Regions from separate parts of the Paraliobacillus zengyii genome, predicted to be linked through region 2. Evidence: a T-box and tRNA genes for the amino acid it is inferred to sense, from the RefSeq annotation. Region 2 holds a T-box; the other holds one or more tRNA genes.

Region 1 (15,947 bases), 1.5 Mb from region 2:
TCAAATTGTAGTTGGAACACCTGGAAGAATTTTAGACTTAATTCAAGAGGGTGCCTTAGATATCTATACTGCAGAAGGATTTGTAATAGATGAGGCAGATTTAATGCTAGATTTAGGGTTAATCACAGAAATAGATAAGATGTTAGTTCGAGCACGAGAGTCAATTCAAGTATTAGTTTTTTCAGCTACTATTCCAGAAAGATTACAACCTTTTTTAACTAAATACTTACACAATCCATCTTCTTTTCATATTAAAGACCATTTTGCCCCAGAGAAGATCGAGCATCGATTAGTACCTTTACGTCATCGTGAGCCAGCTGAAGTAATTCTTAAAATATCGGAAGTAATTAATCCATATTTAGTTTTAATATTTACTAACGGTAAAGAGGCAGCTAACAAGCTCTACAAGCAATTACAAGAAAAAGGTATTCAAGCAGGTTTGATACATGGTGGTTTGCAAGCCCGTGAAAGAAAGCGTGTGTTAAAAGAAATACAATCGTTGCGTTATCAATATATTGTAGCAACGGACTTAGCTGCAAGAGGGATTGACATTAAAGGTATCAGTCATGTTATTAATGCTCAAATGCCAAAAGAGGAAGAATTCTACATTCATCGTGTGGGTCGTACAGCTCGTGCAGGGATGGAAGGGACAGCCATTAATCTTTATGACGATTCGGATGTTAACCTTATTCAGAAGTTAACTAAACGTGGTCTATCGTTTACAACATTCGATATTGTACAAGGGGAATGGAAAGAAATAAAAGCTTGGAATGAACGTTCGCAAAGAAAACAAACAGGCACTACCACTGATCAAGAGGCTTGGAATCGTGTCCGGAAAACTAAAAAAGTAAAACCAGGATATAAAAAGAAAATGAAATATGAGCAACAAAAACTTAAAAAGAGAATTAGTCAAAAACAAAATAAACGTTCCTAGTTAAATTTTTCTGTATGGAAGCAAGTGTTTCTGTTATGATTATGTTAGTTTTGAAAAAGAGGTGTTGGAATTGAAAATAGGTTCACACGTATCAATGAGTGGAAAAAAGATGTTATTGGGTTCTAGTGAAGAAGCTGCATCTTATGGTGCTACTGCATTTATGGTATATACTGGGGCACCACAAAATACAAGAAGACGTCCAATTGAAGAGCTAAATATTGAAGCGGGTCAGGCACACATGAAAGAAAATGGTATTGAGGAAATTGTTGTGCACGCACCATATATCATTAATTTGGGAAATACAACAAAAAAAGAAACCTTTGAATTAGGCGTTACCTTTATGCAAAGTGAGATTGAGCGTACGCAAGCTATCGGTGCTAAACAAATTGTCTTACACCCAGGTGCACATGTTGGAGAAGGTGTGGACAAAGGAATTGATAGAATTATTGAGGGTTTAAATGAAGTATTATTAAAAGACCAGGATGTTCAGATCGCGCTAGAAACGATGGCTGGAAAAGGTTCTGAAATAGGTAGCAATTTTGAAGAGCTTGCTCGAATAATAGAGGGTGTAGAGCGAAACGAAAAGTTATCTATATGTTTAGACACATGCCACATTCATGATGCTGGTTATGATGTTGTAAATGATTTTGATGGTGTATTAGACAAGTTTGATCGCATTATTGGATTAGATCGATTGAAAGTTATCCATGTAAATGATAGTAAAAACCCAGTTGAGGCTCATAAAGATAGGCACGAGAATATTGGTTTTGGTTATATAGGTTATGATGCGCTGCGTTATATAGTCCATCATCCCCAACTAAGTCATTTACCGAAAATATTAGAAACACCTTATGTAGGAGAAGACAAGAAAAACAAAAAGCCTCCATACCAATTTGAAATCGCAATGTTAAAAGAAGCTGAATTTCAAGCTGATCTTAAAGAGAAAATCTTACAACAATAATAAAAAAGGCATTCATATGAGTTCATATGAATGCCTTTTTTATTATTGATTAAACCAAGAATCCACACCATATTGTTTCGTTATCTGATTAAATAATTGTTGGGCTTGTTGCGCTGTTTCAAGATCTGTTATTTGAGCAAGTTTTTTTAACATAATTACTCGATCTGATTTATCAAGCGGGTTTAAATCATTATTATGAAGAAATTTAACAATTTTATCTGCTTGTATGTCAGTAAGATTTATACGGTATTGTTTGGCGTAACTAAGTAATTCTTTTTTTGAAATATTTTTTAATTTTTTTTCAATCATTTGTTTAATAAATGGTTGCATGTTTTATCACCTCTAGTTTCGGGTATATTTATACTCAATGCAATAATATATGCCGGTTTTTATGAATATGTACCAACAATTTAGATTTAAAGTTTAATTAGTTGCAATATAAAACAGAGTGATATAGCATAACATGCTGTAGCAGAAATTGGGATAACAGGAAAGGTGTGCTTAGTAATTAATGAAAAAGAATAAATGGATTTATCGAGGACTAATATCAGTGATTGCAATTATTTTTATTATATCATTTAAAGAATATCAAACAAGAATCGACACGCTGAAGCAAGAAAAACAGCAATTAGAGCAAAAAAACAATCAACTAGAAGCTACAGCTTCATATAATGATATTAAATCTACTGATGTTGAAACAGCTAATTATAAAAATTGGTCGGAATTAGAAAATACGGCAGAAAATTTTGTTGCAGATAGCGATGGGGAATTTAAAAAATCATGGGGTATATATTTAGCAAATGAAGCAAAAAAATATGAGATTGATCCTTATATTGTATATGAACTTTTAAAAGTTGAAACAGGAAATACATTCGATCCGGATTTAGTTGGTCCAGAAACAAAATACGGACAGGCATATGGTATGTCTCAATTCATGAAGAATACAGCTCCATGGATTGCAGATATGGCTGATTTACCTTATGATGAAGAACTTTTATTTGATCCATACTATTCAATTCAGTTGTCTGTGGTATATTTAGACTTCTTACATCACGAGTATGACAATTGGGATGAAGCTTTAACGGCTTATCACCGCGGAATGTCTGGAATGGAGACATATAAAGAGTCAAACGGTACTGCAAAAAGTGACTATGCAAACAAAATTCAAACTAAAGCAGAAGAACATAAAACTGTTGTACTGGCTAAATAATTTGGAAAAAGTTACAGGGTAAAGAATAGCCGGATTATTGACAGACTAAAAAGGCACCTCATAAATGAAAGCGAGGGACCTTAAATGGATCAATACACTCCAGATGAAAAAAAGGAAGAAATACAAGATGCACCTAAGTTCGGTACGGAAGCTGATACAGATACAATGGTTATGAATCAGCAAGGGGCACAAGATACAGATTTAACCAATTCGTCTGACTTGTTAGATCAATCGAATGTTAGGGATGAAGAATTTGCAGCGGAATTAACTGCAAATGATTTTAATGAACCTATTGCTTCAGAACAGGTAAAGGAAAGATCAGAAGTAGAGGCAAAAACCGGTTTTGGGTGGTTTGCTGTTGTTGCTTCTATAATATCATTTTTTCTAATGCCGATATTTTTAAGTGCAACAGGGATAATAGTTGGGTTTATTGCTAAAAGTCGTGGGGCCGATACGTTAGGAAATACTGCAATTATTGCAGGGGCACTTTCCATGATTATCACATTATTTATTGTTCCATTTTTTTAAAAGCTATGGAGCTAAGAGTGAATTGAATTGTCTACCATCATTTGGGTGACAACAGTTCAATCCCTCTTAGCTCTTTTTGTGTTATTTGTTAGTCACTGACAAGCTTTTATCCACAGTTAGCGATCGAGAAAAATTATGAGATAAGTACGTTACAATCACTGTTAACTATAAAGAATATTCATCCTGTAATGGCCTTTTAATGCCCTCTCCGTGTTTTAATTATAAACAACCACATAACTGTCCAATAACATTGCTTCAGCTTCTTACGCCTCTTTATATCGGTCCACTAGCTAGTTATAATGTACTAGTCTGAATTAGTTTATATATTGTGGAAAAAGATAACGTGCATTTTCTTGTAAATCATGAACATCAACTTTCGGATTCAATGCACTAAAATCAGTCACATACTGTTCCAAGTTCCAATTTAAAGATTGTCCATTTATTTGATCCATAACACTTATAAAAGTATCGCCGACACTTATTTTATAAGATACAACTTTAAATGTAAGTTGCTCTTTAGAGTCAATAACTTTACTGTCTTCATCATTCGTAAGGGTTGGATCGTCTATGGTATAGTTAATAGGGGAGCCAATTTTAAGGTCTATAAAGATACTGAAAAGGCACAGTATGATAAATGTATATATAAACAATTTTCTTATTCCCATTTTAGAGTGGCTCCTTTTTGATTTAATAGAAGTTGAAACTAATTGTCTTGTTCTATCGTATACTAAATATAAGCGAGGGGAAGTGATTAGATGTCAATTTTAGAACTTGATTGGATTAGTTTAGTGATGGTTGGTTTAGGTACTTTGTTTTTAATGGGTGAACTGTTAATTAATATGCGAGGTTTCTTTGCATTATTAGGATTTGGTTTTATAACTGTCTATTTTTTAACGTATCTTGATCCAGGTATGTTTGTGATAATGTTAGTCTTTTATTGTATTGGAATTTTACTGATCATAATTGATGGTAAATTAATAAATGATGGGACACTTGCTTCGGTTGGTGCGCTTTGTATGATTTTATCAGTCGGTCTAAGTTCTCCAAATTGGACTGCGGGATTATATGCTATAATTGGCGTTTTAGTCGGAGGGTTTGGTTCTTTGTTCTTTCTCAAAGTATTTAAGGGTAGAAAAATGTGGAATAAGTTAGCATTAATGGACCAACTTACAGCAGACAAAGGGTATAGTACAATGAATCAATCATATAAAAAATTAATTGGAGAAGAGGGAATTACAACTACTGATATGCGGCCGGTTGGCACAGTGCGCATTAATGACATTGATTATAGTGCTGTTACAAATGGTCAATGGTTGAAGAAAGATACACCTATCTTAGTCAAACAAGTGGATGGTACGAGAATATTAATTGTTCCAAAATAAACTGAATGAAATATTGTTACTCTATATAGAGTAGCAATATTTTTTTTTGCAATGGAGAAGATAGATAGTAATAACCTGTTTAAAACCATTGAATATGCTAAAATTTACATTTAAATACTTAATTTGTCGAAAAATAGCTAGTCTTGTGTAAATTTAGTGTAAAGTTTAATTAAAATTCTTTACAATTCGCAAGTAGTTCATTAATAATGGTAGAGGTGTTGTTTTCGTAATAATAAAAAAAGAAATGAAGGGATGAAAAAATCCAATGGAAATTGATGTGCAATCACTTGTCTTTCTATTTGTTGGTGGATTAGGTATCTTCTTATTAGGTATTAAATATATGGGGGATGGACTACAAAAAATAGCAGGGGAAAGATTAAAAGACATTCTTGATAAGTTTACTAGTAATCCATTTATGGGTGTATTAGCTGGTATAGTCGTAACTATTTTATTACAAACTAGTACGGGAACAACGGTCTTAACAGTAGGTTTAGTTAATGCCGGATTTATGACACTTAGACAATCTATTGGTGTTATAATGGGTGCCAATATCGGTACCACAGTTACTGCGTTTATTATAGGTATTAAAATAGAAGCATACGCACTACCTATATTGGCAGTTGGTGCATTGATGATTTTCTTCCTTAAAAGTAAAAAGGCCGCAAATATTGGACAAACTATCTTCGGTTTTGGTGCACTATTCTACGGTTTAGATCTAATGGGAAATGGTTTGGAGCCGCTTCGAGATGTTCAAGCATTTCACGAATTGACAGTTGATATGTCTACTAATCCTATATTAGGTGTAATTGTAGGAACATTATTTACTGTAATTGTTCAAAGTTCAAGTGCGACTATTGGTATCCTACAGAGTTTGATGGCTGAAGGAGCGATAGAATTACAGGCAGCATTACCTGTGTTGTTCGGTGACAATATTGGTACTACGATTACTGCAATATTAGCATCAATTGGTGCAACCGTAGCGGCAAGACGTGCAGCATTAACACATGTTATATTTAATATTATTGGAACTGTGCTTGTTCTATTAATTATTGGTCCATATACGCAATTCATTGGATATATTCAGGAACAGTTATCATTAAATGCCGAAATGACTATTGCATTTGCACATGGTATATTTAACTTTTCAAATACATTTATTCAATTTCCGTTTATAGGTGGACTTGCTTATTTGGTAACTAAAATAATTCCTGGTGAAGATTCCGTTGTTAAATACCAACCGACACATCTAGATCCAATATTTATTCAACAATCACCTTCAGTTGCGCTTCAACAATCAAAAGAAGAAGTAATTCGTATGGGACAATATGCACATAAAGGTTTAGAAGAAACCAGTTTGTTTTTAAATAACCATCACACAAAACATGCTGAAGCAGCATTACAAGTTGAAAATGCTCTAAATAAATTAGACCGAGAAATCACAGATTACTTAGTTCAATTATCTAGTTCTTCTCTGTCTGATTTCGAAAGTGCTAAGCACTCTACGTTAATTGATTCTGTTCGGGATATTGAAAGAATAGGGGATCATTTTGAAAATATAGTCGAATTAATTCAATATAAAATCTCAAACAAAATTAGTCTCACAGCACAAGCAAAAATAGATGTGAATGAAATGTTTGATTTAACTGCTTTGACTGTAAAACAAGCAATTCAAGCATTAGATAAAAATGATCGGGAATTAGCATTACAAGTAGTACAACAAGAAAATCAGATTGATAAAATGGAAAGAACCTTCCGTAAGAAGCATATTATTCGATTAAATGAAGGGCTGTGTTCTGGTGCTTCTGGTATTGTTTTTGTGGATATCTTAAGTAATCTAGAACGTATTGGAGATCATTCATTAAATATTGCAGAAGAAGTATTAGGAGAAAAAAGTCCTGAAGCTATACATTAAAAAAAGGGGGGATATTCCCTCCTTTTTTAATAATTTTACTATAAATATTGGACACTTAGATAAAAAATATTTAGGGTTTGTGTAGAAAAAGCTTGAATGATTTAATAGGACATGCTATATTAATTTTGTTGCGCAAATATAAAAACAAAAAAAGTTATTGACAGTATTTTTAATCCGTGTTATATTATATATCGTCGCTTGATTGACATGAATTTTTTAGAAGATACTTAATTAGAAACAATTAATTATTATTCCACAGTAGCTCAGTGGTAGAGCAATCGGCTGTTAACCGATCGGTCGTAGGTTCGAGTCCTACCTGTGGAGCCATTATGGCGGTGTAGCTCAGCTGGCGAGAGCGTACGGTTCATACCCGTGAGGTCGGGGGTTCGATCCCCTCCGCCGCTACCAAATTCAATATTTATAAGTGTCTTACTATGGCGGTCGTGGCGAAGGGGTAAACGCACCGGATTGTGATTCCGGCATACGTGGGTTCAATTCCCACCGGTCGCCCCATATGTAAGGACCCTTAGCTCAGTTGGTTAGAGCTATCGGCTCATAACCGATCGGTCGCAGGTTCGAATCCTGCAGGGTCCACCATTTTAAAAGAATAATTTTTACGGAGGATTACCCAAGTCTGGCTGAAGGGATCGGTCTTGAAAACCGACAGGGGCTTCGCGGCTCGCGGGGGTTCGAATCCCTCATCCTCCTCCATTTTTCTTTTATACATAATAAGGCTCGGTAGCTCAGTCGGTAGAGCAACGGACTGAAAATCCGTGTGTCGGCGGTTCGATTCCGTCCCGAGCCATCTTAAAAGAGGCTGAGACATAACTAGCCAAAATAACGAAAAAGATTCCGATCATCTTAGGAAGATGGTCGGAATCTTTTTTTGTTGGATTATTTTCAGGATTTGTTGGACCATGCGCATGCTTAGCCGTGTACTTTCTCAAGTTCACCGCCATGAATGCAAATCCTAATTCATTTTCCACTTTCTTCTTGCCTCTTACTGACATACGAGTGAAACGCAAATTAGCCTTCAAAAATCCGAAGACTGGTTCTACATCTATTTTTCGTTTGCCATAAATTTTACCGGTTTCTTTTTCTGAAAGCTGCTGTTTTGTGTATGCTTTTTGTTGTTCCCATTTTTGATTATAATAAATTTTTCGATTCTTTCCTTCCTTTGCTTTTGTACAGTGGGAACGCAACGGACAATCCGAACAGTCTTCACATTCATAGACTTTAAAGGATCGGGTGAAGTTATCTTTACCTGTTCGATTAGATAGATACTGGAAAGCCACTTTTTTATCATTTGGACAACGGAAAGAATCACTCGCTTCATCATACGCCCAGTTCATTGTGTTAAAAGGGTCTTGCTTATATTTCTTTGTCTTCTCTTTTCGATACCTATTGTATGTAATCAGCGGGATGCGCTCCCGATTAATGCGGACATCTTCATAATTCTGTTCACTTCCATACCCTGCATCAGCTACGATATATGTGGGAAGTTCAAAGAAGCTTTCCTCGATTTTATCTAGAAAAGGAGTGAATGTGCGTACATCAGTTGGATTGGGAAATACGTCATATGCGAGTGTATATTGTCCTTCGGTCGCAATTTGTACATTGTAACCTGCTTTTAATTGGCCATTCTTCATATAATCGTCTTTCATGCGCATAAAGGTGGCATCATGGTCTGTCTTTGAATAACTATTGCGCGCTTCAAATATAAGCCTATCCTTTTCGTATTTTTGTTTGCGTGCTACGTAATCTTTAAACTGTTTGCGGTATTTTTTTGGTGTTTTCCTTGCAGAGCGAAGCTGCTTCCGTTTGCTGACATCTTTACTTTCTTCGATCTGTTTGTCGTATCCTTCAACGGTCTTCTCTAGTTTCTCAACTACTTTTTCGAGTTCTTTAGTGGATAGTTCTTCCGTACTTTCGCGTTCTATTTCTGGAATAATTTCGTTTGCCAATAATTCATCGTACAGTTGATTTGATTTCTCCACCAAATTCGCACTGTATTTTTCAATCGCTTTTCGCCAAACAAACGTAAATTTATTGGCATTTGCTTCTATTTTGGTGCCATCAATAAAGATCGCTTCCTGGTCAATCAGCTCTTCTTTCACCAGTTGGCATCGAAATTGTACAAAACATTGGCGTAACAGTTCTTGTACTTCTTCATTGACTCGAAAACGATTAATCGTTCGATAGCTTGGCTCATAACCTTGCGCTAACCACATCATGCGTACACTATCTTTCAGTAATGATTCAATTTTTCTTCCAGAGAAAACAGATTGCGTGTAAGCACATAAAATAACCTTCATCATCATGCGTGGATGATAAGCAGGACAACCTGTTTCATGTAAGAAAACAGAAAATGCTTTATCAGGTATTTGTTCTACTAAGTCATGGATCGTATAGGCAATATCATTTTTTTGTAATTTCATTTCAAAATCTAACGGCAAAATTACTTGATTCATGTTATAATCTTTAAACATAAGGATACCTCCGATTGTTATTGTGTGGTACTTTAATTTTATCAGAAGGTATCCTTTTTTACTTACTAAAATTTTCGATTTTATAAAAAAGTTGCATCTTCCAACTACCGTTGGAAGATGCAACTTTTTATTGTTTATCTGAGTTTTGTCCCAGCCTCTTTTTTTGTTTTTCATAAGTAATTACATAGACTTTCCATCGTATGAAGTTTAAGACCAACTAATTAAGGTAAGATAGTACGTATAAGTATCTAATTTAACTTATAAATTTAGGAGGATTTAGAATATGGTAACTAGTGAATTAAAGGATTATTCTAAAACTGTATTACTTAAGGAAAAAAAGCAAGTAATAGATCAAATGAAAATGCAAGAAAATCAGGAAGATGGTTATGTTAATCAAGTCATAGAAGAATTATCAAATTATGATAATCATCCAGGTGATCAAGGTTCAGAATTATTTGAACGTGAAAAAAATATTGCTTTAAATGAACACACAATACAGGAGTTAAGAGATATTAATGATGCACTTCATGCTATAAATGATGATTCGTATGGCTTTTGTAAAACGTGTGGGAAAGAAATAAACGAAGAAAGATTACAAGCAATGCCTACAGCATTACACTGTATAAAACATGCAACAGTTAATGAAGATATTGATTATAACCACCGTCCGATCGAGGAAGACCTGTTAAACCCGAATGTTACACAAGAAGATAATTCTAAAGCTTTTGATGGTCAAGATACTTGGGAGGCGGTTGAGGAACATGGATCTTCTGACACAGCCTCTGACTTTTATCAAAAGGAATATATCAATCAGGATGAAAGAAATTCTAAAGATATCGAGAATTTTGCAAAGACTGATATTACAGGTGAAAATAAGAGAAATAATTAAAAATGAAGTTTAATAATAATATAAAAGGTGTATGAGTAATAGGAAGAACATTTTAATTGTAAATTCTATTACATGCATAAAAGTTGCAAGAATGGAAGAGCTTTGGTAACATTAATGTATCAGAAAAACGAATATTCTGTGAACGTTTTTCTTACATACTACTTTAGGAGGAATTATTAATGACTAAATTTGAATTACCTGAATTACCTTATGCTTATGATGCATTAGAGCCGCATATTGATAAGGAAACAATGAATATTCATCATACGAAGCACCACAACACGTATGTGACTAAATTAAACGCAGCACTAGAAGGGCATGCAGATTTACAAGATAAATCATTAGACGCGCTTCTATCTGACCTAGATAGCTTACCTGAATCTGTGCAAACTGCTGTTCGAAATAATGGTGGCGGTCACTCAAACCATAGCTTATTCTGGACACTACTTTCACCAAATGGTGGTGGAGAGCCAACAGGAGAATTAGCAACACAAATTAAAGATGCTTTTGGTAGCTTTGACGCGTTTAAAGAAAAATTCGCAGCAGCTGCAACTGGTCGTTTTGGTTCAGGTTGGGCTTGGTTAATCGTTAAAAATGGTAAACTTGAAATAACAAGCACACCAAACCAAGATACTCCAGTGATGGATGGTATATCGCCAATTCTAGGTTTGGATGTTTGGGAACATGCTTATTATCTTAAATATCAAAACAAACGCCCTGATTATATTGCAGCATTCTGGAATGTTGTTAATTGGGATGAAGTTTCTAAATTATATGAGGCTACTAAGTAAGTTATTTAGTGGAAAAAAACTGAGGGATATATTCCTCAGTTTTTTTTTTATACTCAATTAGTCTTCCCTTTCAATATAAATTACCTCTTTGCTTGAAAACTGTATATCTCCTTGTCAATTGAAAACAATAAGATCTAGAACTAAACAAGGAGAACTGGATATGCAAAAGAAACCAAACATCTTATTAGGTGATATAGTCGTTAATCGTGATTTAAAGCTATTATTAATAATTGGAGGATTGTATGCTCTGGCTACATTCCTATCGAATACGTTTGTGAATATCTACTTATGGAAACAATCAAATGATTACATAGCCATTGCACAGTATAATGGTGCAGTATATATCTTACAACCAGTTACCTTTATCGTTGCAGGTAGATTGGCTAAAAGAGTGGACCGGGTTATTGTTTTACGGTTAGGTGTTACATTTTTAGCTATTTTTTTTATGACAGTTTTACTAGTAAGTGAAAATGCTGCAACATATAACATTTTATTAGGTGCATTGTTAGGTGTTGGATATGGTTTTTATTGGTTGGCATTTAACGTCTTAACATTTGAAATTACGGAACCAGATACACGTGATTTCTTCAATGGATTTTTAGGTCTAATGCAGTCATTTGGTGGGATGATTGGGCCTATCCTAGCTGGTTATGTAATTTCAAATATGAATAATTCACAAGGGTATACGATTATCTTTTCTATTTCTTTTTTCCTATTTATATGTGCGGTTATTTGTAGCTTCTTCTTAAAAAGAAGACAAGCAACAGGTAAATTTAATTTTAAACGCATTTTATATGAACGTAAAAATAATAAAAATTGGCGTAACATCCTATATGCACATACATTTCAAGGTTTAAGAGAGGGTATCTTTGTATTTGTTATCTCGATTTGGGTATTTATTGCTACAGGGAGTGAGTTGGCTTTAGGTACGTTTAATCTTATTTTTTCGGGTTCTTCCTTTGTTTGTTATTATGCAGCAACACGTATAATTAAGCCGCATATGCGAAAAAGGTCTATATTAATTGGAGGATTAACACTATATTTTGCGATTTTTCTTATTATATTTAATTTAAATTTTCCGATTTTATTACTGTATGGTGCAATAATTGGTATTGCATATCCTTTGTTTACGGTTCCTTATGTGTCAATGACATATGACGTAATAGGACATGGTTGGCAAGCAAAAGAAATGCGAATTGAATATATTGTTGTTAGAGAATTATTTCTAAATGTAGGAAGAGTGAGCTCAATTATGTTATTTATAATTAGTATAAAGCTATTCCCAGCTGAACAAATTATTCCTTATTTATTAGTTATATTAGGTGCCGGTCATATTGTCGTTTCATACTTTATCCGAAAAGTGTCCTTCCTTCCTACAGGGAAAAATCCTGCATCTCCATTAAAAGATGGCGTAATGAATAATGAAAATAGATAGAAAACGTGCTATAATAGCCCTAATTGAGTTCGCAAAAGGGGGAGAATAGAATGGGGAAAAAGAAAAAAAAGAAAGTACAACTTCCCTTTCGTTTAAATATATTATTCATTTTTGTATTTGCTTTGTTTTCATTATTAATTTTGCAATTAGGTGTCGTGCAAATTTTGAATGGTGAAGCTGCACAAGATCAAATAAATGAAACGGAAAATACGCAAGCTTCTATTTCTGTACCAAGAGGTTTAATGTATGACCGTTATGGAAAATTAATTTTAGATAACGAATCAACGCGCTCCATTACGTATACCCCACCTAAGAATGGTGATTCTGCTGCGGAACGTTTAGAACTAGCAGAGAAATTGGGCGAATATATTACAATGGAAGAAGAATTTGAAGCGTTAGAGAAATTAATTCGAGAACGAGATAAAAAGGAATATTGGTACATGCTTAACGCTAAAGATGCAGGTGATCGATTAACAGAAGAGGAATTAGAATTAGATACAAGTGAACAGTATAAGCTAATACTTGAAAAAATCACAGCTGAAGATTACAACGAATATGATTGGTCAGACCCAGTTCTATTAAATGTTGTTGCAATAAAAAAAGAATTAGATGCAGCGAGTGAATTCTCTCCTCATATTGTGAAAAATGAAAATGTTACCGAGGAAGAATATGCATTAGTTTCAGAGCATTTGTTTGAGCTTACAGGAATTGATGCTTCTATTGATTGGAATCGCATTTCAAAAGTTGATGATACATTTTCCACATTTATTGGTAGTATAACGTCAACAAATGAAGGAATACCAATTGACAATCAGGATTTTTATCTAACACGAGGATACAGTCGAAATGATCGGGTTGGTAAGAGTGGTTTGGAACTAGAATACGAAAGTGTATTAACTGGGCAAAAAGAAATAATAGAATATGTTACGGATAATAATGGTGACATTGTAGGGCAAAATACTGTTATAGAAGGACAAAGTGGTAGTGATTTAATATTAACAGTAGATATTGAGTTACAAGAGGAAATTGATAAGATTGTTCAAGAAGAACTAGAAAGTTATTATAATCAAAATCCAACTGAAAATCGTTATATGGAAGATGCTTTAGTTGCGATGTTGGATCCCCAAACTGGTGATGTTCTTGCGTTATCTGGAGCGCATCGAGAAGATGATGAGTATGTAGATCAATCATATCGGACGATTTATGATCAACATTTACCAGGTTCTACGGTCAAAGGGGCAACTGTTCTAGCTGCTTTAGACTCAGGTGTTATGAGTCCTGGAGAGCAAATTAAAGATGAGCCAATTAAAATTGCAAATGACCCTAAAAAAAGCTCTTGGAAGAATTTAGGTTATGTAGACGATATAGAAGCGTTAGAACAATCATCAAACGTTTATATGTTTAATGTAGCGATTAGATTAGCAAGTGCAAACTATCAATATGGTGAAAAACTATCAGGCTTTGATTGGGATTCGTTTCAGACATTACGAAATTATTATAATCAATTTGGTTTAGGTGTTGAAACAGGAATTGATTTGCCATATGAATCTACTGGTGTAGTGGGGGATCCTGATAATGGGGGACTTCTTTTAGACCTTGCGATTGGTCAATATGATACCTATACAACATTGCAGTTAGCACAATATGTTTCGACTATTGCAAATGATGGCTATCGCGTGAGACCGCATATTGTCAAAGAAGTTAGGGAGTCAAATGCTTCTAAGGATTCCTTAGGCCCCGTAATTGAAAGCTTTGATACCGATATACTCAATCGAGTTGTGATGGATGATTCTTATATTGAACGGGTGCAAGAAGGATTCAAACGCGTAGTATCAGAAGGGACAGCATCAAGTCATTGGGGTAACAATGAATACAAGGTTGCTGCAAAAACTGGTACTGCTCAAAACGAATTTTATATAGATGGTGTAAAACAATCTACTTATAATCTTTCATTAGTTGGTTATGCACCATATGATGAGCCGGAGGTAGCTTTTGCAATTATTGTACCAAGAACAGGTACTGGTAATGACCAAAACGGTATTCATCATGAAATTGGTAACCGTATTATTGAAAAGTATTTCCAATTGAAAGAAGAACGAGATGAAGCGGGCGTAACCGAAAATTTAAATGAAGAAGTTGCAGAAGAAGATTAATAAAAGGTGTGAGCGATAATTATCGCTCACACCTTTTTAGTTTATCTACTGACAAAATAAGTGTTTAATTTACACATTCTTAACATTCAATTAACGGTAAGTTCAAACTAATACGTTATGATGAGTTTGTGGCTGAGATAGCCAAGCCTAAATGCGTAATACAAAACTGTAGGGGGAACATTAAATGAAAAAATTAAAATTAGTTGGATTAGCTTTACTATTAGTATTATCAATCGGTTTACTTGCAGCTTGTGGATCAAGTGACGATTCAAGTGCAGAAGAGACAGACGATTCGAATGCAGAATCAACTGACACAGAAGATACTGAAAGTGAATCAGCAGAATTAGAAGGTAGTGTTGTTATTGATGGTTCTGGTACAGTTTATCCATTAATGGCTAGAATTGCAGAAGAGTATATGTTAACAGAACAAGAAGGTGTATCTGTTGAAGTAGGTCGTTCAGGTACAAGTGCAGGATTTGAAAAGTTCTTAGTTGAAGATGGAACTGATTTTAATGACGCTTCTCGACAAATTAAAGAAGAGGAATCAGCGGCTGCAGAAGAGCTTGGTATCGAAGTACATGAATTGAAAGTTGCATTAGATGGTTTAACTTTCGTTATGCATCCAGATAATGATTGGGCTACGGAAATGACAGAAGAAGAACTGTTAAGTATTTTCCTTGCTGATGGTGGTGTAACAAACTGGTCTGATATTAATCCAGAATGGCCAGATGAAAAAATAAACACTTATGGACCGAACGAGAATCACGGTACGTATGAATTCTTTTATGAAAATATTCTTGAAGAAGCTGATCTTGTAAGTGATGTTAATCTTCAACAAGAGTATTCTACATTGGTAACATTGGTGTCTGAAGATGTTAACTCTATTGGATTCTTTGGTTTTGGTTACTATGTAAATAATCAAGATAAATTACAAGCAGTAAATGTTGATTTTGGTGATGGACCAGTTGAACCTTCTCTTGAGACAATTGCTGAAGATGGCGATTATGCTAACTTTACTCGTCCAGTATTCACTTATTTGAATGTTAATAATGCAACAGAAAAAGCTCAAGTGTTAGATTATGCAATCTATTTAATGAATAACGTAAATACTTTTGCTGGTGAAACAGGATTTGCTCCAATCCCAGATGAAGAAGCACAAGAAAGTATAGATTTCCTAAATGGGCTTAAATAATAATAAGATGAAGGTATAAATCTGATAGAGAAGAGAGTAATTAATTGCTCTCTTCTCTAATTAGTATTATA
Region 2 (15,947 bases):
TGGAAAAAATTACTTCTTTAACTAAAGGCGTAAAACTGGCCATTTTACAGCATCATGAACGATTGGATGGCACTGGGTATCCCTTAGGTGTTAAGGAAGATAGGATACATCGCTTTGCTAAAATAGTAGCTATCTGTGATACATATCATGCGATGACCTCAGAACGAATTTATCGTACAAAACAATCTCCTTTTCGCGTTATTGAAGAAATGCAACAGGACCAATACCAAAAGTTTGACCATCAAATATTACAAGCGTTTATCGTCTGTTTGACCAATTTCTCTTCGGGAACAAAGGTTAAACTTTCTAATGAAGAGATAGCCGAAATCATATATATCGAATCAGAATACCCAACGCGCCCCATGGTTCGAATTGAGAATACGCAAAGTATTATTTCTTTAAAAGAACACAAGCAATTATATATAGAAGATATTATTATATAATTTTAAAGGGACTAATCAACAAGCTTGCTTGTTGATTAGTCCCTTTTTATATTTAAGCATTTTAATCTTCGAAATTAAAGCTGACTTTGTTATTTTCATCACGTAATGTATGTAGATAATGTCCAATGTAAAGGGGGATTTTATCACTTGTTATATCTAAAAAATGTTTAATAAAAGGATAATCTTTAGTTGAACTTCCATGTAATACATCTCCCCACCACTCTGTTTCATAGCGCGCGATCATACTTAAATTATAAAGAAGAATATAGTGGTGCATAATTTCATGACTGTAATGAGGCAATCTACTAGTTGAAGGAAAATAAATGCTATCCTCATCCATATGATATGTAAAAGGACCTTTTTCTAAAATAGAAAAGTTTTGTCTAATGCGACAGCGAATGGAACTTGAAGTTATTTCGATTGTATTTGTATCAATAAAGGAGGATAACTTGGCCAAAAATCGACCTTGTGAAAGATGATACGTATCTAATAGATTGCTGGGAAATGTAAAATGATTATCTTGTCTTGATGCTACTTTGACTAGATTTATTTGTTTCGTGTGCATAAAAAACATGGCATTCATTTCTGGAATTGTTTTTAATATAGTATCCATTTGAACTTTATCGCTTGGCCAATGGTGCACTTGAAAAAGATTAGAAGCAAAATATGGAAACAATCCTTTTTGTTGAATTTTCACTTCATCTTGTAAAAACTGATAATCACGTTTCTTTCTTTTTCTAGTTGTAAGTCCATGTGCAAGTAAGGATGTACTAGCTGGATAATCTGGTATTTTAGCTAATAAACAGGCTTTTATAAGATGTGTCATACCATAGAAGTAGAATAATGGTTGCGTTACGATAGGCGATTGTTTTCCTGTTTGATAATAAAGTAATCCATGCTTTATATAATAGAAAAATTGATAGCAATTGTCATAACTCCATTTTTGTGCATTAGTAATAGAATTTTTTTGATAACAGGCATATAAGTATTTTTGAGCTGTTTCAGCTGATTGAATATAGGTTAAAAAGAGTTCACTATTTTTTTTCAATTGGTTTGGTTCCCTTCTGATAAATTATCGCAAGAAACTTTAATTAATTTGGTATGTAAAAAGGTTGAAATTGCTTCTTGTATGTCGTAATGTAAAGAACAATAGAATATTGTTGATTACATTTATATAGCTTATTAGATCTATTTATAGTGTAACCAGTAGAGAAGTTTTCATTATGCACTTATTTTTAGTACTTATTTTATGAGGAGGTTAAGTTATGCGAGAGGACAAGTTTGCAAAAGAAGGATTAACATTTGATGATGTCTTATTAGTACCAGCGAAGTCAGAGGTATTACCGCGTGATGTTTCAATTAAGACTAAACTATCAGATAATATTCAACTCAACATTCCATTAATTAGTGCAGGAATGGATACCGTGACTGAGGCTGCAATGGCAATATCAATGGCACGCCAAGGTGGTATAGGTATTATTCATAAAAATATGTCAATTGAAGAACAAGCGGAACATGTTGATCGTGTTAAACGTTCAGAAAGTGGCGTCATTACAAATCCTTTTTCTTTATTACCAGATAATCAGGTATTTGATGCGGAACACTTAATGGGTAAATTCAGGATTTCAGGTGTACCAATTGTTAATAATGCAGAAGATCAAGTATTGGTTGGAATATTAACAAATCGTGATTTACGCTTTATTGAAGATTACTCCATTAAAATTTCAGATGTAATGACAAGCGATAATCTTGTTACAGCACCAGTAGGGACGACATTGGAAGAAGCAAGTAAAATATTACAAAAACATCGTATTGAAAAACTACCATTGATCGATGATGAAGGTGTATTGAAAGGTTTAATTACCATCAAAGATATCGAAAAGTTAATTGAATTTCCAAACTCAGCAAAGGACCGTAATGGGCGTTTATTAGCGGGTGCTGCGGTTGGTGTTACAGGAGATGCGATGACTCGTATTGATAAACTAGTCGATGCTGGAGTAGATTTGATCGTTATTGATACTGCGCACGGACATTCACAAGGTGTTCTAGATCAAGTGAAAAAAGTACGATCAAAATATCCAGATTTAGATATTATTGCAGGAAACGTTGCAACTGCTGAGGCAACACGTGCTTTAATAGAAGCTGGGGCAAATATAATAAAAGTGGGTATTGGTCCAGGTTCTATTTGTACAACCCGCGTAATTGCAGGCGTTGGTGTACCACAAATTACTGCTGTTTATGATTGTGCAATTGAAGCACGTAAACATAGCATACCTATCATTGCAGATGGTGGTATTAAATATTCTGGAGATATTGTTAAAGCATTAGCAGCTGGAGCGCATGCCGTTATGTTAGGTAGTCTTTTTGCAGGAGTAACAGAGAGTCCAGGACAAACTGAAATATTCCAAGGTCGACGATATAAGGTATACAGAGGAATGGGTTCAGTAGCTGCGATGAAGTCGGGCTCTAAAGATCGTTATTTCCAAGACACAGAAGATGCAAAAAAATTAGTACCAGAAGGCATAGAAGGACGTGTAGCATACAAAGGACCATTATCAGATACAATACATCAATTACTAGGTGGTTTGCGTTCTGGAATGGGTTACTGTGGTACAAAAGATTTAGAAGTATTTCGTAATGAAGCACAGTTTATTCGCATGACAGGTGCAGGGTTACGTGAATCACATCCACATGATGTGCAAATAACGAATGAGTCACCAAACTATTCGTTATAAATAAACGCTATAAATTAGGAATACTACATCCTAATTTATAGCGTTTTTAACTGCTAAACAATACAAGCAGAAAACGTTACTAAAATACCCTATAAAAGTATATTCCACTTTTCGACTTGGTATGCTAAAATAGCGGATATGCATATAAAAAGTGGTGGAGGTAGAAGAGATTGAAACATAGTATAAAAGCATCAGTTTATCTTATATTGGCATTTGTAATATTTATAACATCGTTTGGTATGAACCCAATTGCTGTTCATGCAGCTGAAGTAGAGGTTGAAGCAGAATCTGCTATTTTAGTTGATGCAGAAACAGGACAAATATTGTATGCCAAAAATGCTGATTTAAAGTTGCCACCAGCAAGCATGACAAAAATGATGACAGAGTATTTAGTGTTAGAAGCTATTGGAAATGGTGAAATTAGCTGGGATACAACCACACAAATTAGTGATTATCCGTACAGTATTTCTGCAGATAGTTCTATGTCAGGAATTGGTTTGACACAAGGACAGGACTATACAGTACGTCAATTATATGAAGGAATGTCAATTATTTCTGATAATGCAACAACGATTGCTTTAGCGGAATTAATTGCTGGTTCAGAAGGCGAATTTGTTCAAATGATGAATGATAAAGCAGAAGAAATGGGTCTTCCTGAATATCAATTCGTTAATTCAACAGGTTTATCGAACGTTGATTTGGGTGATAACCATCCAGAAGGTACAGATCCAAATGCTGATAATTTAATGTCTGCACGTTCTGCAGCATTATTAGCCTATTATTTGGTTAACGATTATCCAGAAGCATTGGAGTTTTCTAGTACATTGATGTCTGAATTAGATGATCAACCATTAGAAAATTTAAACTGGATGCTTCCTTGGGATAATGTAAACTTTGATCAATATGCATTTGAAGGAATTGACGGTTTAAAAACAGGATACACGACGGAAGCTGGTTACTGTTTCACTGCAACAGCGGAAGTAGACGGTCGTCGCCTTATTTCAGTTGTAATGAAAACAGATGATAAAGGTGCACGTTTTGAAGAAACGAAAAAATTAATGGAATATGGTTATAACCAGTTTGAAAAGCAAGAACTTTATCCTGCAGGTTATCAAATTGAAGATGAATCTACTTTACCTGTAGCAAAAGGAAAAGAAGATTCAGTAGAAATAGAAGCAAGTGAAACCATGATCGCAACAGTATTAAATGGTGAAGAAGAATCTTTTATGGTCCAATATCATTTGGATGAAAATAAACTCAATGAAGATGGCGAACTTGTAGCACCAATTGAAAAAGGTGAAAAAGTCGGAGAAATGGAACTTGTTTATAATGGTGGTACCGATTACGGCTATATTTTTGGTGGTGCACAAGTACAAGTTGTCGATCTTGTAGCCACGGATGCTGTAGAGAAGGCAAATTGGTTTATGCTTACACTTGGTGCTGTAGGGGATTTCTTTAGTGGAATATTCTCATCAGTTGCCGATACGGTAAAAGGATGGTTTGCTTAATATAGAATCATAAAAACCTCAACATGGCGATAGGTATGTTGAGGTTTTTTATTTTAATGGTGCTTGCACTAGGCTATGGTATTGTTATACAATGTTGAATAATAGTTTAAATTGTTAATTACTTGATTTTTAAGATAAATAGGGGGATATTTTTCATGACAAATTTAGGAACAGATCGTGTTAAAAGAGGAATGGCTGAGATGCAAAAAGGTGGCGTCATTATGGATGTTATCAATGCAGAACAAGCTAAAATAGCCGAAGAGGCAGGAGCTGTTGCGGTTATGGCTCTTGAACGTGTTCCATCGGATATCCGTGCTGCAGGTGGCGTTGCAAGAATGGCTGACTTAACAATAGTTGAAGAAGTAATGAACGCTGTGTCCATTCCAGTTATGGCAAAAGCACGTATCGGCCATATTGTTGAAGCGCGTGTTTTAGAATCAATGGGTGTCGATTACCTAGACGAAAGTGAAGTATTAACACCAGCAGATGAAGTGTATCATTTAAATAAAAAAGAATATACTGTACCATTTGTATGTGGTTGTCGTGATTTAGGTGAAGCTGCACGTCGTATTGGCGAAGGTGCATCCATGTTACGTACAAAGGGTGAGCCGGGAACTGGAAATATTGTTGAAGCAGTTCGTCATATGCGTGAAGTACAAGGACAAGTTCGTAAATTAATCAGTATGTCATATGATGAGATTATGACATTTGCTAAAGAATTAGGTGCACCTTACGAAGTATTAATTAGTATTAAAGAAAATGGACGCTTACCTGTAGTTAATTTTGCAGCGGGCGGTATCGCAACTCCAGCTGATGCGGCATTAATGATGGAGCTTGGAGCTGATGGTGTTTTTGTAGGTTCTGGTATTTTTAAATCTGATAATCCTGCAAAATTTGCAAAAGCTATTGTTGAAGCTACAACACATTATCAAGATTATAAGTTGATTGCAAAAGTTTCACAAGGCTTAGGAACTGCAATGAAAGGTATTGAAATTAGCACAATTGCACCAGAACAACGTATGCAAGAACGTGGCTGGTAAGGTTTAAAGGAGATAGATCACATGATGACTAAAATAGGTGTTTTGGGTTTACAAGGTGCCGTTCGAGAACACGTTCGGTCAATAGAATCAAGTGGTGCTGAAGCTCTTGTTGTAAAGAAAAAAGAACAATTAGAAGAAATAGATGGTCTGATTTTACCTGGTGGCGAGAGTACGACAATGCGTCGGTTAATTGATCAATATGAATTCTTAGAGCCTTTACAGCATTTTGGTAAACAGGGAAAACCAATTTTTGGAACGTGTGCAGGTTTGATTTTGTTAGCAACAGAGATTGTTGGGCAAAGTAATGGGCACCTAGAATTGATGGATATGAAAGTAGAACGTAATGCATTTGGAAGGCAAAAGGAATCGTTTGAGGCAAAATTAGAAATTAATCATGTTGCAACAGATTTTGATGCTGTCTTTATTCGAGCGCCATTTATTGTAGAAGTTGGTAAACAGGTTGAAATATTAGCAACACACAACAATGCAATTGTAGCTGCGAGAGAAGGCCATTATTTATGTAGTGCCTTTCACCCAGAGTTAACCGACGATGATCGTTTAACAGATTACTTTGTTAAAATGGTTGAACAAGCTAAAAAAGACCTTGCATCATAAATTATTTTTCGCTATGCTAAAAATAAATTCACTACTATAACTGAACACAATGAGAGGAATTAGTAACAGACCTTTCTTTCTATTAGAGAGCTGATGGTTGGTGCAAATCAGTGAAAGAGAACTGTGAATCCATCCTTGAGTTGGCATGTGAAATGTAAGTAAAACATGTCCGGCTAACATGCTTAGCCGTTATTGTAAAAGAAGCCGGAAGAGGAATCTCTCTTCAATCAGGGTGGTATCGCGGGAAAGACTCTCGTCCCTAATGTTTTATTAGGGATGGGAGTCTTTTTTGTTTGAGTTAAATTAATAATATTGGAGGATAAAATTATGTTAGATTTGAAATATTTACGTACACATTTTGATGAGGTAAAAGAGAAGTTACAACATCGTGGAGAAGATTTATCCGAATTTGATACATTTGAAGATTTAGATCAACGTAGAAGAGAATTAATTGCTGAAACAGAAGAGCTAAAAGCAAAACGAAATGATGTTTCTAAACAAATTTCTGCTTTGAAAAAAGAAAAAAAGAATGCAGATGATATGATTGTAGAAATGCGTGAGGTTGGAGAGCGTATTAAGCTAATTGATACGGAACTTAATGAAGTAGAGGAAAAGTTAGAAACGCTATTGTTATCTATACCAAATATTCCTCATGAAACAACACCTATTGGGGAAACAGAAGATGATAACGTAGAGGTTCGTAAATGGGGCGAAGTAAAGCGCACTGATTTTGAACAAAGACCACACTGGGAGCTTGGGCCAGAATTAGGCATGTTAGACTTTGAACGCGCTGGTAAAGTGACAGGAAGCCGATTTGTCTTTTACAAAGGATTAGGAGCACGTTTAGAACGTGCATTACTTAATTTTATGATGGACTTACATGCAGACGAGCATGAATATGAAGAAATGTTGCCTCCATATATTGTTAATCGGACAAGTATGACGGGGACTGGTCAATTACCGAAATTTGAAGAAGATGCCTTCAAAGTTCAAGATTGGGACTATTTTTTAGTTCCAACGGCAGAAGTACCTGTAACAAACTATTACCGTGATGATATTTTAAAAGTGGATGACCTGCCACAAAAATTTGTTGCGTTCAGTGCATCTTTCCGTTCTGAAGCAGGTTCTGCTGGTAGAGATACACGTGGTTTGATCCGTCAACACCAATTTAATAAAGTAGAACTAGTTCAATTTGTGAAACCAGAAGATTCTTATCAAGCGTTAGAAGATTTAACAGGACATGCGGAAAAGGTATTACAACTATTAAAATTACCTTATCGTGTCTTAAGTATGTGTACGGCTGACTTAGGCTTCACTGCCGCAAAGAAATATGATATCGAAGTCTGGATGCCAAGTAACGATACGTACCGTGAAATCTCTTCTTGTTCAAATTTTGAAGCATTTCAAGCTCGTCGTGCAGGTATCCGGTTCCGTCGTGAAGAAAAGGCTAAACCAGAATTTGTTCATACACTAAATGGTTCAGGCTTAGCTATTGGTAGAACAGTAGCTGCCATTATTGAAAACTACCAAAAAGCAGATGGCACAATTGAGGTTCCAGAAGTGTTACAAGCTTATATGGGTGGTAAGAAAGTTATTAATTAAAAAGCTGTCTACTAACAACAATTGTTTTTTAAAAAATAAATGTATTAAATATATTGACATGTGCTAAATAAACTGATATTATAAGTTTTGTCGTCAGTTTCGGAGGATTACCCAAGTCTGGCTGAAGGGATTGGTCTTGAAAACCAACAGGGGCTTCGCGGCTCGCGGGGGTTCGAATCCCTCATCCTCCTCCATTTTTTATTTTAATACATAAGAACAAATAGCTAAAAACGGTTTAACTTATTAAATTAAGTTAAACCGTTTTTTTGTATTTTATTATTAAGATAGATTAAATAGGACCTCCTAAAATTGGGGGTCCTATTTTTTGTATTATATCAATTGATAGCTATAAGAGAGTCTTTTAACAAAAGTAAAAAAATGAAAAATGCGTAAAATGGTCAAGATTTTAGCTTACCATGTCATTTACAAAAAGTAAATATTGTAAATGAAAAATTTACAAGTAATTTATTCTATCTTTACGATTGTTTGCTAACATAAGGCTTGTAAGAATAAGTTGGCAGATGGAGGGATAGCGTCATGGATATACATTTAGATCAATTGACAATGCAATTTGATAATATTACTGCTGTTAATCAATTAACAACTACTATAAAAGATGGTGAGCTTGTTTCCCTATTAGGTCCAAGCGGTTGCGGAAAAAGTACAACCTTAATGCTGTTATCAGGCTTATATAAACCTACTAAGGGAGATATCTATTTTGGTGAGAAAAAAGTAACTACCATTGATGCCGAAAAAAGAGAGATCGGAATGGTTTTTCAAAATTATGCATTATATCCTCATTTATCCGTATTTAAGAATATTATGTTTCCATTAAAAATGCAAAAAGTAGAAAAAAAAGAAGCGCAAAAAAGAGTAATTGAAATGGCAAAGCTTGTTCAAATTGATCATTTACTTGATCGTAAACCAGCTCAATTATCAGGCGGTCAGCAGCAGCGGGTTGCAATTGCTCGTGCGTTAGTAAAAAAACCAAAACTATTGTTATTAGATGAACCATTATCCAACTTAGATGCACGTTTACGATTAGAGATGCGTGAAGAGATTCGCCGTATTCAACAAGAAGTTGGCATTACAGCGATTTTTGTTACACATGATCAAGAGGAAGCATTAAGCATATCTGATCGAGTAATGTTAATGAGCAATGGTATTTTACAACAGGACAGTCCACCACAAGAGATGTACAGTAAACCAAGGAATGCATTTATTGCAAGTTTTTTAGGGAACCCACCTATTAATTTTATCCAATTAGAAAAACAAGATAATAATATCTATAAAATAAAAGAAACCAATCAAAGTATTACGATACCTATAGTTACTAATCAAGATAATATTAAAATTGGTTTACGACCTGAAAATTTATACGTTACTTCCTTAGATAACGCAATGATAACAGGAGAAGTTATTCATCTTGAAACAATAGGAAGAGATACACTAATACGCATTCAGGTAGGTAATAGTACTATTAGGGCTCTAGTAGACCCTAAAATTACGTTAACGGTTGGTGATAGTTGTAATCTAGCAATTGATGTTAACCATATTCATTACTTTGATAATAATACTGGAGAAAGAATAAGAGGAGGTTACGCTGATGACACTTCGACCCAACTGGAAAAGCACATGTAAAGCGATCCTTTACTTATTACCTGCATTGCTAATCTTGATTACATTCAATATTTATCCGATTATTAAATCATTTTTAATGAGTTTTTATACAGATTACGATTATTTTAATAATGTTGTACATGCGCGAGGGTTAACAAATTTTATAACACTATTTAATGATCAGAATTTCATTAAGGCTCTATCAAATACACTTATATTTGTTGTGGGTGTTGTTCCTATTTCAATAATATTGTCTTTACTAATTGCATTATTGCTGAATAGTAAAATAAAATTTCTGGGCTTTTTCCGAACGATATATTTCTTGCCATTTGTTACGTCTGTTGTTGCGGTAGCAATTGTTTGGGGATGGATTTTCCACTCTGATTATGGCTTACTTAATTATTTTCTAGGTTGGTTTGGAGTTGATCCAATTAAATGGATTACAGATCCAAATTTTGCAATGCTGGCGCTTATCATTTTAAGTATATGGAAAGGATTGGGTTTTAATATCATTATATTTCTGGCCGGTTTACAAAACATTAATCAGCAATATTATTTAGCAGCAAAGGTTGATGGTGCATCGGCATGGAATCGATTTAAAACAGTTACTTTACCATTGTTATCACCGACGATGTTTTTTATATCAATCATATCCATTATAAATGCATTTAAAGTATTTGATGAGATATTTGCCTTGTTCAATGGACGTCCAGGCCCAGCAAATAGTACGCTAACTGTTGTTTATTATGTTTATCAAAAATTTTATGAGGAGTGGCAATTTGGTCTTGCTTCAGCAGCAGCGTTTGTTTTATTTATTTTTGTATTTATATTTACATTAATACAATTAATCATCGGTAAAAAATTCGTGCATTATCAGTAGAGGAGGAGTGAATTATGACAAAAGCAGCTTTATCTAAAACAACGATATATATTTTACTCTCTATTGGCTCCATTTTAATGTTGCTACCTTTCGTATGGATGATTAGTACATCCTTAAAAGCGCCTAATGAGGTCATGGCAATGCCTCCAGTTTGGATACCATCTGAAATAAATTGGACTAACTTCACAGAAGCATTGAAAGTTGCCCCATTTGATCGGTACTTTTTAAATAGTGTTATCGTAACTATTTTAAGTACAGTTGGAGAATTAATTACGACTATTTTAGCGGCATATGCTTTTTCACGTATTCAGTTTTTTGGTAAGCATGTCATATTTGCGGTGTTACTTGGCACAATGATGGTACCTGGAGAGGTATTGTTAATCCCTAACTTTGTGACCTTATCTAATTTAGGCTGGATAGATACATATAAAGCATTAGTTGTACCCTGGACTGCGAGTGTTTTTGCAATCTTTTTATTACGCCAATTCTTTTTGGGTATCCCCAAAGAATTATCTTACGCAGCACAAGTAGATGGTTGTAGCGAATTTAAGTTCTTATGGTATGTGATGGTACCACTTGCCAAGCCGGCTTTAATTACAGTTGCTTTATTAAAAGTAATCAATAGCTGGAATGCATTTTTGTGGCCATTGATTGTTACCAATACACAAGAGCTAAGAACGTTACCTGTCGGTTTGTCGGCTTTTACAACAGAAGCTGGCGTAAAGTATGAGTTATTAATGGCTGCATCCTCAATGGTAGTCCTACCAATGATTATTTTATTTTTTATTATGCAGAAGTATATTGTTGCTGGTGTAGCAAGGTCGGGTTTAAAAGGTTAGTTAAATTACTTTTTAGGGGGTGATCGTGACACAACTATCCGGATGAATAATTTAGTGATATTGTTGTCTGCTCCACGAAACTAATAAAAAATTTAGGGGGAAATAAAATGAAAAAAGGATTTATTTGGAGTGTACTTAGCATATTATTTTTATTACTGTTAGTTGCGTGTGGAGATAGTGAAGATACGGAAAATAGTGAAGCAGCTTCTGCCACTGCGAGTGATACGGAAACAGAAGAGTCAACGGAACCAATTGAAATTGACTTTTGGCATGCAATGAGTGGTCCTCATGAAGAAGCTATTATGGAGTATGTTGAGCAATTTAATAGTGAACATGAGAATATTACCGTTACACCAGTAAACCAAGGAAGCTATGATGATTTAGAACAAAAGATTATGGCAGCTGCTAAAGCACAGACATTACCAACAATTGCACAAGCGGTAACAAATGTCGTACCTGAATATACTGCGAATAATTTTATTACATCACTTAATGATTTTATTGAAGATCCTGAAATTGGTCTTTCAGATGAAGAATTTAATGATTATGTAGACGTATTTAAAGAATCTAGTTCTTGGGACGGTACTTATTATAGCCTACCATTTAGTAAAAGCACACGCATACTATTTTATAATAAGGAATTGTTAGAGGAGAATGGGTTAGAAGTACCTGAAACATGGGAAGATATCAGAACTATTTCTGAAGTACTAACAGGTGATGGTGTTGTCGGAATGGGATTTGAAAATTCATATGAATCTGAATTTCAAGCTATTTTGAAACAATTAGGTGGTACGTATATTGACGAAGCAACAAGTGAAGCAACTTTTGCATCTGATGAAGGTATTGAAGCAATGACATTAATTAAAGAAATGATTGATGACGGAATTGCTCGTACAGCTGGAGAAGATGACTATATGTCTAATCCATTTAGTCGTGGAGATGTAGCAATGTATATTGGTTCTTCTGCCGGGATTCCACATGTAGCAGAAGCAGCTGATGGAAATATTGAATGGTCAACTACCACAATGCCAACATTAGACGGTGAAGCAGCTACAACATTTGCTGGTAATGATATCGTTATGTTTAGTCAATCAGATGATGCGGAACAAAAAGCAGCGTGGGAATTCATGAAATATTTAACAAGTCCAGAAGTAACTGCTGATTGGTCAATGAAATCTGGATATTTACCAGTTCGTTATTCCGCGCAAGAGTTAGATAATTATCAAGCATTTGTAGCAGAAAATCCAGCATATGAAGCTGGAACAGCTCAATTTGATGCAGGTTTCTTTATTGCACGTATAGAGGGTGGAGATGCGGTAAGAAATATTGTATTAGAAGAATTAGAATATATCTTATTAGACGATAAAACTGTAGAAGAAGGTTTAACTGATGCACAAGAACGTGCAAATCAAGAATTAAATTAATTAGAAGGAAGGCTGGGGTTATGCTCCCGCCTTCTTATTTATAGATTAGAAAAATGGAGGAAATGAAATGAGTAAAACAACAATTACATTTTGGAGTGGTTTGCAAACAATAGGTGGTAATATTGCTGAAATTCGGTATGGAAATGCTCGGGTTATTTTTGATTTTGGTTTAGTTTATAATCCTAGTACTTCTTTTGTTCATAAAGCCACAGGTCGAAGTGATCGTTATGTATTAGATTTACTAAAGATTGGTGCAATTCCTGCAATAGATGGGATTTACGCTAGAGAAGATTTAAAAGATAACGTATTTAATTTTAAAAAACCAATTGCCTATGAAGATTTTAAAATGAATACTGGTATATTTATTTCCCACTTACATTTAGATCATATGGGCGTGATAGATACCGTAGCCTCTACTATTCCCATTTATATGTCTAATGGATCGAAACAATTGTATCAAGTTCTTAATAAGATAAATGAGGGACTGATGAGAGAACGCGATGTAACAGGAATTAATTATCAAGATTCAATTAAAATAGGAGATATTATAGTAACACCTTTTCAAACAGACCATGATATATACGGTTCAATGGCTATGTTGATTAGCACGCCAGACCTTAAAGTGGTATATTCTGGTGATATTCGTATGCATGGACAGCATCCAGAATACAATAAAGCATGGTTAGAAAAGCTGTTGGATATTAATATTGATTTATTATTAATGGAAGGAACAGCCTTTCATCCTAATCTTACTGAAAAAACAAAAATACCTTTAGTAGAGACAGAAACAGAGATAGCTCAAGTAATAAAGAGAGAAATTATCAACCATAATCGATTAGTTTTGTTTAATATTTATCATCGTAATATTGATCGACTCAATAATTTTATCAAAACTGGTAAACAGTGTGAAAGAACGATTGTACTAGAGCTGAAAACGGCCTATATTGCTGATCAATTTGCTGAAGTAACAGATTTTGCGATTTTTGTACCGAATGATAGTAAGGAGTCTGATTGGAACCAAAATATTCTCGAAAAATATCCACGCGTTACAATTGAACAAATCAATGCAACACCTAACAAATACCTCTTACAAAACAGTTTTGATAATATAGCTGATTTACTAGATTTAGATGTGTCAGGTAGTATTTATTTGCATTCCAATGGCATGCCCTTGGGTGAATTTGATCCAAACTATCAAATTCTTCTATCATTTTTAAAACAATTCCAAATAGAATATAAATCGTTTAATGTATCCGGGCATGCAACACAAGAAGATATATTACAATTAATTGAAGATATAAAACCGAAGTTACTGGTTCCTTGGCATAGTCATTATCCAGAACTGATGAAACCACTAGATCCAAATCAAGCTGTTTTCTTACCAAGAAAAAACAAAAAATATTTCTTTGATAATGGTCAGTTAATAGAAGTTTAAAAACAAACATATACTGTTTTATTTGAAATTTAAAAGACAATCTACGTTTTTTTAACTATACTAGAGAGAAAGAATTAACGATGGAGGTATAGTATGTTCAATAAAATAGCGTTTATTGGTGCAGGCTCAATGGCAGAAGCACTTGTTGCAGGGATCATAAAATCCAAGGTGTTAGAGTCAACGCAAATTGTGGTTACAAATAGGTCAAATGAGTTACGGCTAAAAGACTTATCAAATCTGTATAATGTTTTAACAACACAAGATACAAAAGTAGCCGTAGAAAGTGCTGATGCTATTTTTTTAGCAATGAAACCAAAGGATGTTTCAAAGGCATTAGCTGAAATTAAACCATTTTTATCAGATGAGCAAGTTATTATTTCAGTTCTAGCTGGGACATCGACTCAACTTATTACGGAAAAACTCGGCTTAAATCTATCGGTAATTCGTGCAATGCCAAATACTTCAGCAACAATTGGTTATGGCGCAACGGCATTGACTGGTGGCTCATTTGTTAGACAAGAACAACTTGATCTAGCAACAGAACTATTTGAGACGGTAGGAACGGTAACTATTATTGATGATGAGGATAAGATGCATGTAGTTACAGCAATTTCAGGAAGTGGACCTGCTTATTTTTACTATATTGTTGAGGCAATGGAAAAAGCAGCACAAGATGGAGGACTTGATCAACAGCATGCAAAAGAATTAATTCACCAGACTATCTTAGGGGTTGCCCATATGTTAGAACAAACGGATGAAAGTCCTGCAACCTTGCGTCAACGAATTACTAGTCCTGGTGGTACAACAGAAAGCGGACTAAAAGCATTAGATAAGCATGAGGTAAATAAGGCCTTTGAAGCGGCAGTTAAAGAAGCGACACAACGATCAGAAGAATTGGGTAAAAATAAATAAAAGCGGCTATCTTCAGATAGCCGCTTTTATTTATTTGGTTGATCGTGTTTCCCATTTTCGAGATTGTTGAATAAAGTGTCCAACCTTGTTCAATACGGATTCAACAGCACTTTGGTCATTTACCAAATCGTAGTCAGCGATGTTAATCCGAAGAATTGGGCAAGAATTAAAACTATTAATCCACTTTTCATAACGCTCATGCATTTCTTTCCAATAACTAAGTGGCGTTTGTTGTTCCATTGGTCGGCCACGCTTCTTAATGCGACCAACCACGTCATCAAATGAGCCCTCTAGATAAATTAATAAGTCTGGATGTGGAAAATAAGGTGTCATTACCATTGATTCAAATAAACTACTGTAAGTTTCGTAATCTACGGGAGTCATTGTCCCTTTATCATAGTGCATTTTAGCAAAAATGCCAGTGTCTTCATAGATAGAACGATCCTGAATGAATCCACCACCATATTCAAAAATACGCTTTTGTTTCTTAAATCGTTCTGCCAAAAAGTAGATTTGCAGATGGAAACTCCAACGCTCAAAGTCAGCATAAAACTTGTCTAGATATGGATTTGTATCTACCTTCTCTAAAGAGGTACGAAAGTCCAGTGAATTGGCTAATGCATTTGTCATTGTCGACTTACCGACACCAACTGTTCCGGCAATTGTGATAACACTGTCATGTGGGATCTGATATTTTTCGCGTAAATTCATCGGATAATTTCTCCTTTTTGTAATTGCTGTTTAATCTGATCAAGAATAAAGTTCAAATCATCTTGTTGTTTAATAAAGTCAAGCTCGTCACCATTAATACGAATGACAGGAATATCAGGATGTTGTTTTTCGAAGTCATCCATAAATGTTTGATAGTCTTCTTTCAATTGTTGCAAATAAGAA

What was found. The T-box of region 2 lies ahead of serS (serine--tRNA ligase). A T-box ahead of a tRNA ligase gene usually reads a tRNA of that ligase, here a tRNA-Ser.
Region 1: it encodes a tRNA-Ser, which carries the amino acid that the T-box ahead of serS (serine--tRNA ligase) is inferred to sense. The anticodon was not compared.

The regions. Positions count from the first base shown of each region.
Region 1 is NZ_CP029797.1:2,224,567-2,240,513, reverse strand. It holds gene DM447_RS11425 (DEAD/DEAH box helicase) at 1-934, shown strand, start outside; gene DM447_RS11420 (deoxyribonuclease IV) at 1,005-1,895, shown strand; gene DM447_RS11415 (DUF2624 family protein) at 1,938-2,225, opposite strand; gene DM447_RS11410 (transglycosylase SLT domain-containing protein) at 2,407-3,105, shown strand; gene DM447_RS11405 (nucleoside recognition domain-containing protein) at 3,190-3,633, shown strand; gene DM447_RS11400 (hypothetical protein) at 3,948-4,298, opposite strand; gene DM447_RS11395 (NfeD family protein) at 4,389-5,015, shown strand; gene DM447_RS11390 (Na/Pi cotransporter family protein) at 5,281-6,927, shown strand; tRNA gene DM447_RS11385 (tRNA-Asn) at 7,180-7,254, shown strand; tRNA gene DM447_RS11380 (tRNA-Met) at 7,259-7,335, shown strand; tRNA gene DM447_RS11375 (tRNA-His) at 7,365-7,440, shown strand; tRNA gene DM447_RS11370 (tRNA-Ile) at 7,448-7,524, shown strand; tRNA gene DM447_RS11365 (tRNA-Ser) at 7,546-7,638, shown strand; tRNA gene DM447_RS11360 (tRNA-Phe) at 7,660-7,732, shown strand; partial or broken gene DM447_RS11355 (IS1182 family transposase) at 7,746-9,416, opposite strand; gene DM447_RS11350 (TraR/DksA C4-type zinc finger protein) at 9,700-10,305, shown strand; gene DM447_RS11345 (superoxide dismutase) at 10,485-11,096, shown strand; gene DM447_RS11340 (MFS transporter) at 11,257-12,531, shown strand; gene DM447_RS11335 (peptidoglycan D,D-transpeptidase FtsI family protein) at 12,582-14,684, shown strand; gene DM447_RS11330 (PstS family phosphate ABC transporter substrate-binding protein) at 14,869-15,876, shown strand.
Region 2 is NZ_CP029797.1:10,240-26,186, forward strand. It holds gene DM447_RS00040 (HD-GYP domain-containing protein) at 1-443, shown strand, start outside; gene DM447_RS00045 (YaaC family protein) at 505-1,491, opposite strand; gene guaB (IMP dehydrogenase) at 1,709-3,178, shown strand; gene DM447_RS00055 (D-alanyl-D-alanine carboxypeptidase family protein) at 3,349-4,686, shown strand; gene pdxS (pyridoxal 5'-phosphate synthase lyase subunit PdxS) at 4,842-5,726, shown strand; gene pdxT (pyridoxal 5'-phosphate synthase glutaminase subunit PdxT) at 5,751-6,341, shown strand; T-box leader at 6,382-6,605, shown strand; gene serS (serine--tRNA ligase) at 6,669-7,943, shown strand; tRNA gene DM447_RS00075 (tRNA-Ser) at 8,045-8,137, shown strand; gene DM447_RS00080 (ABC transporter ATP-binding protein) at 8,481-9,584, shown strand; gene DM447_RS00085 (carbohydrate ABC transporter permease) at 9,550-10,443, shown strand; gene DM447_RS00090 (carbohydrate ABC transporter permease) at 10,458-11,282, shown strand; gene DM447_RS00095 (ABC transporter substrate-binding protein) at 11,390-12,706, shown strand; gene DM447_RS00100 (MBL fold metallo-hydrolase) at 12,774-14,141, shown strand; gene proC (pyrroline-5-carboxylate reductase) at 14,235-15,053, shown strand; gene DM447_RS00110 (deoxynucleoside kinase) at 15,084-15,764, opposite strand; gene DM447_RS00115 (deoxynucleoside kinase) at 15,761-15,947, opposite strand, start outside.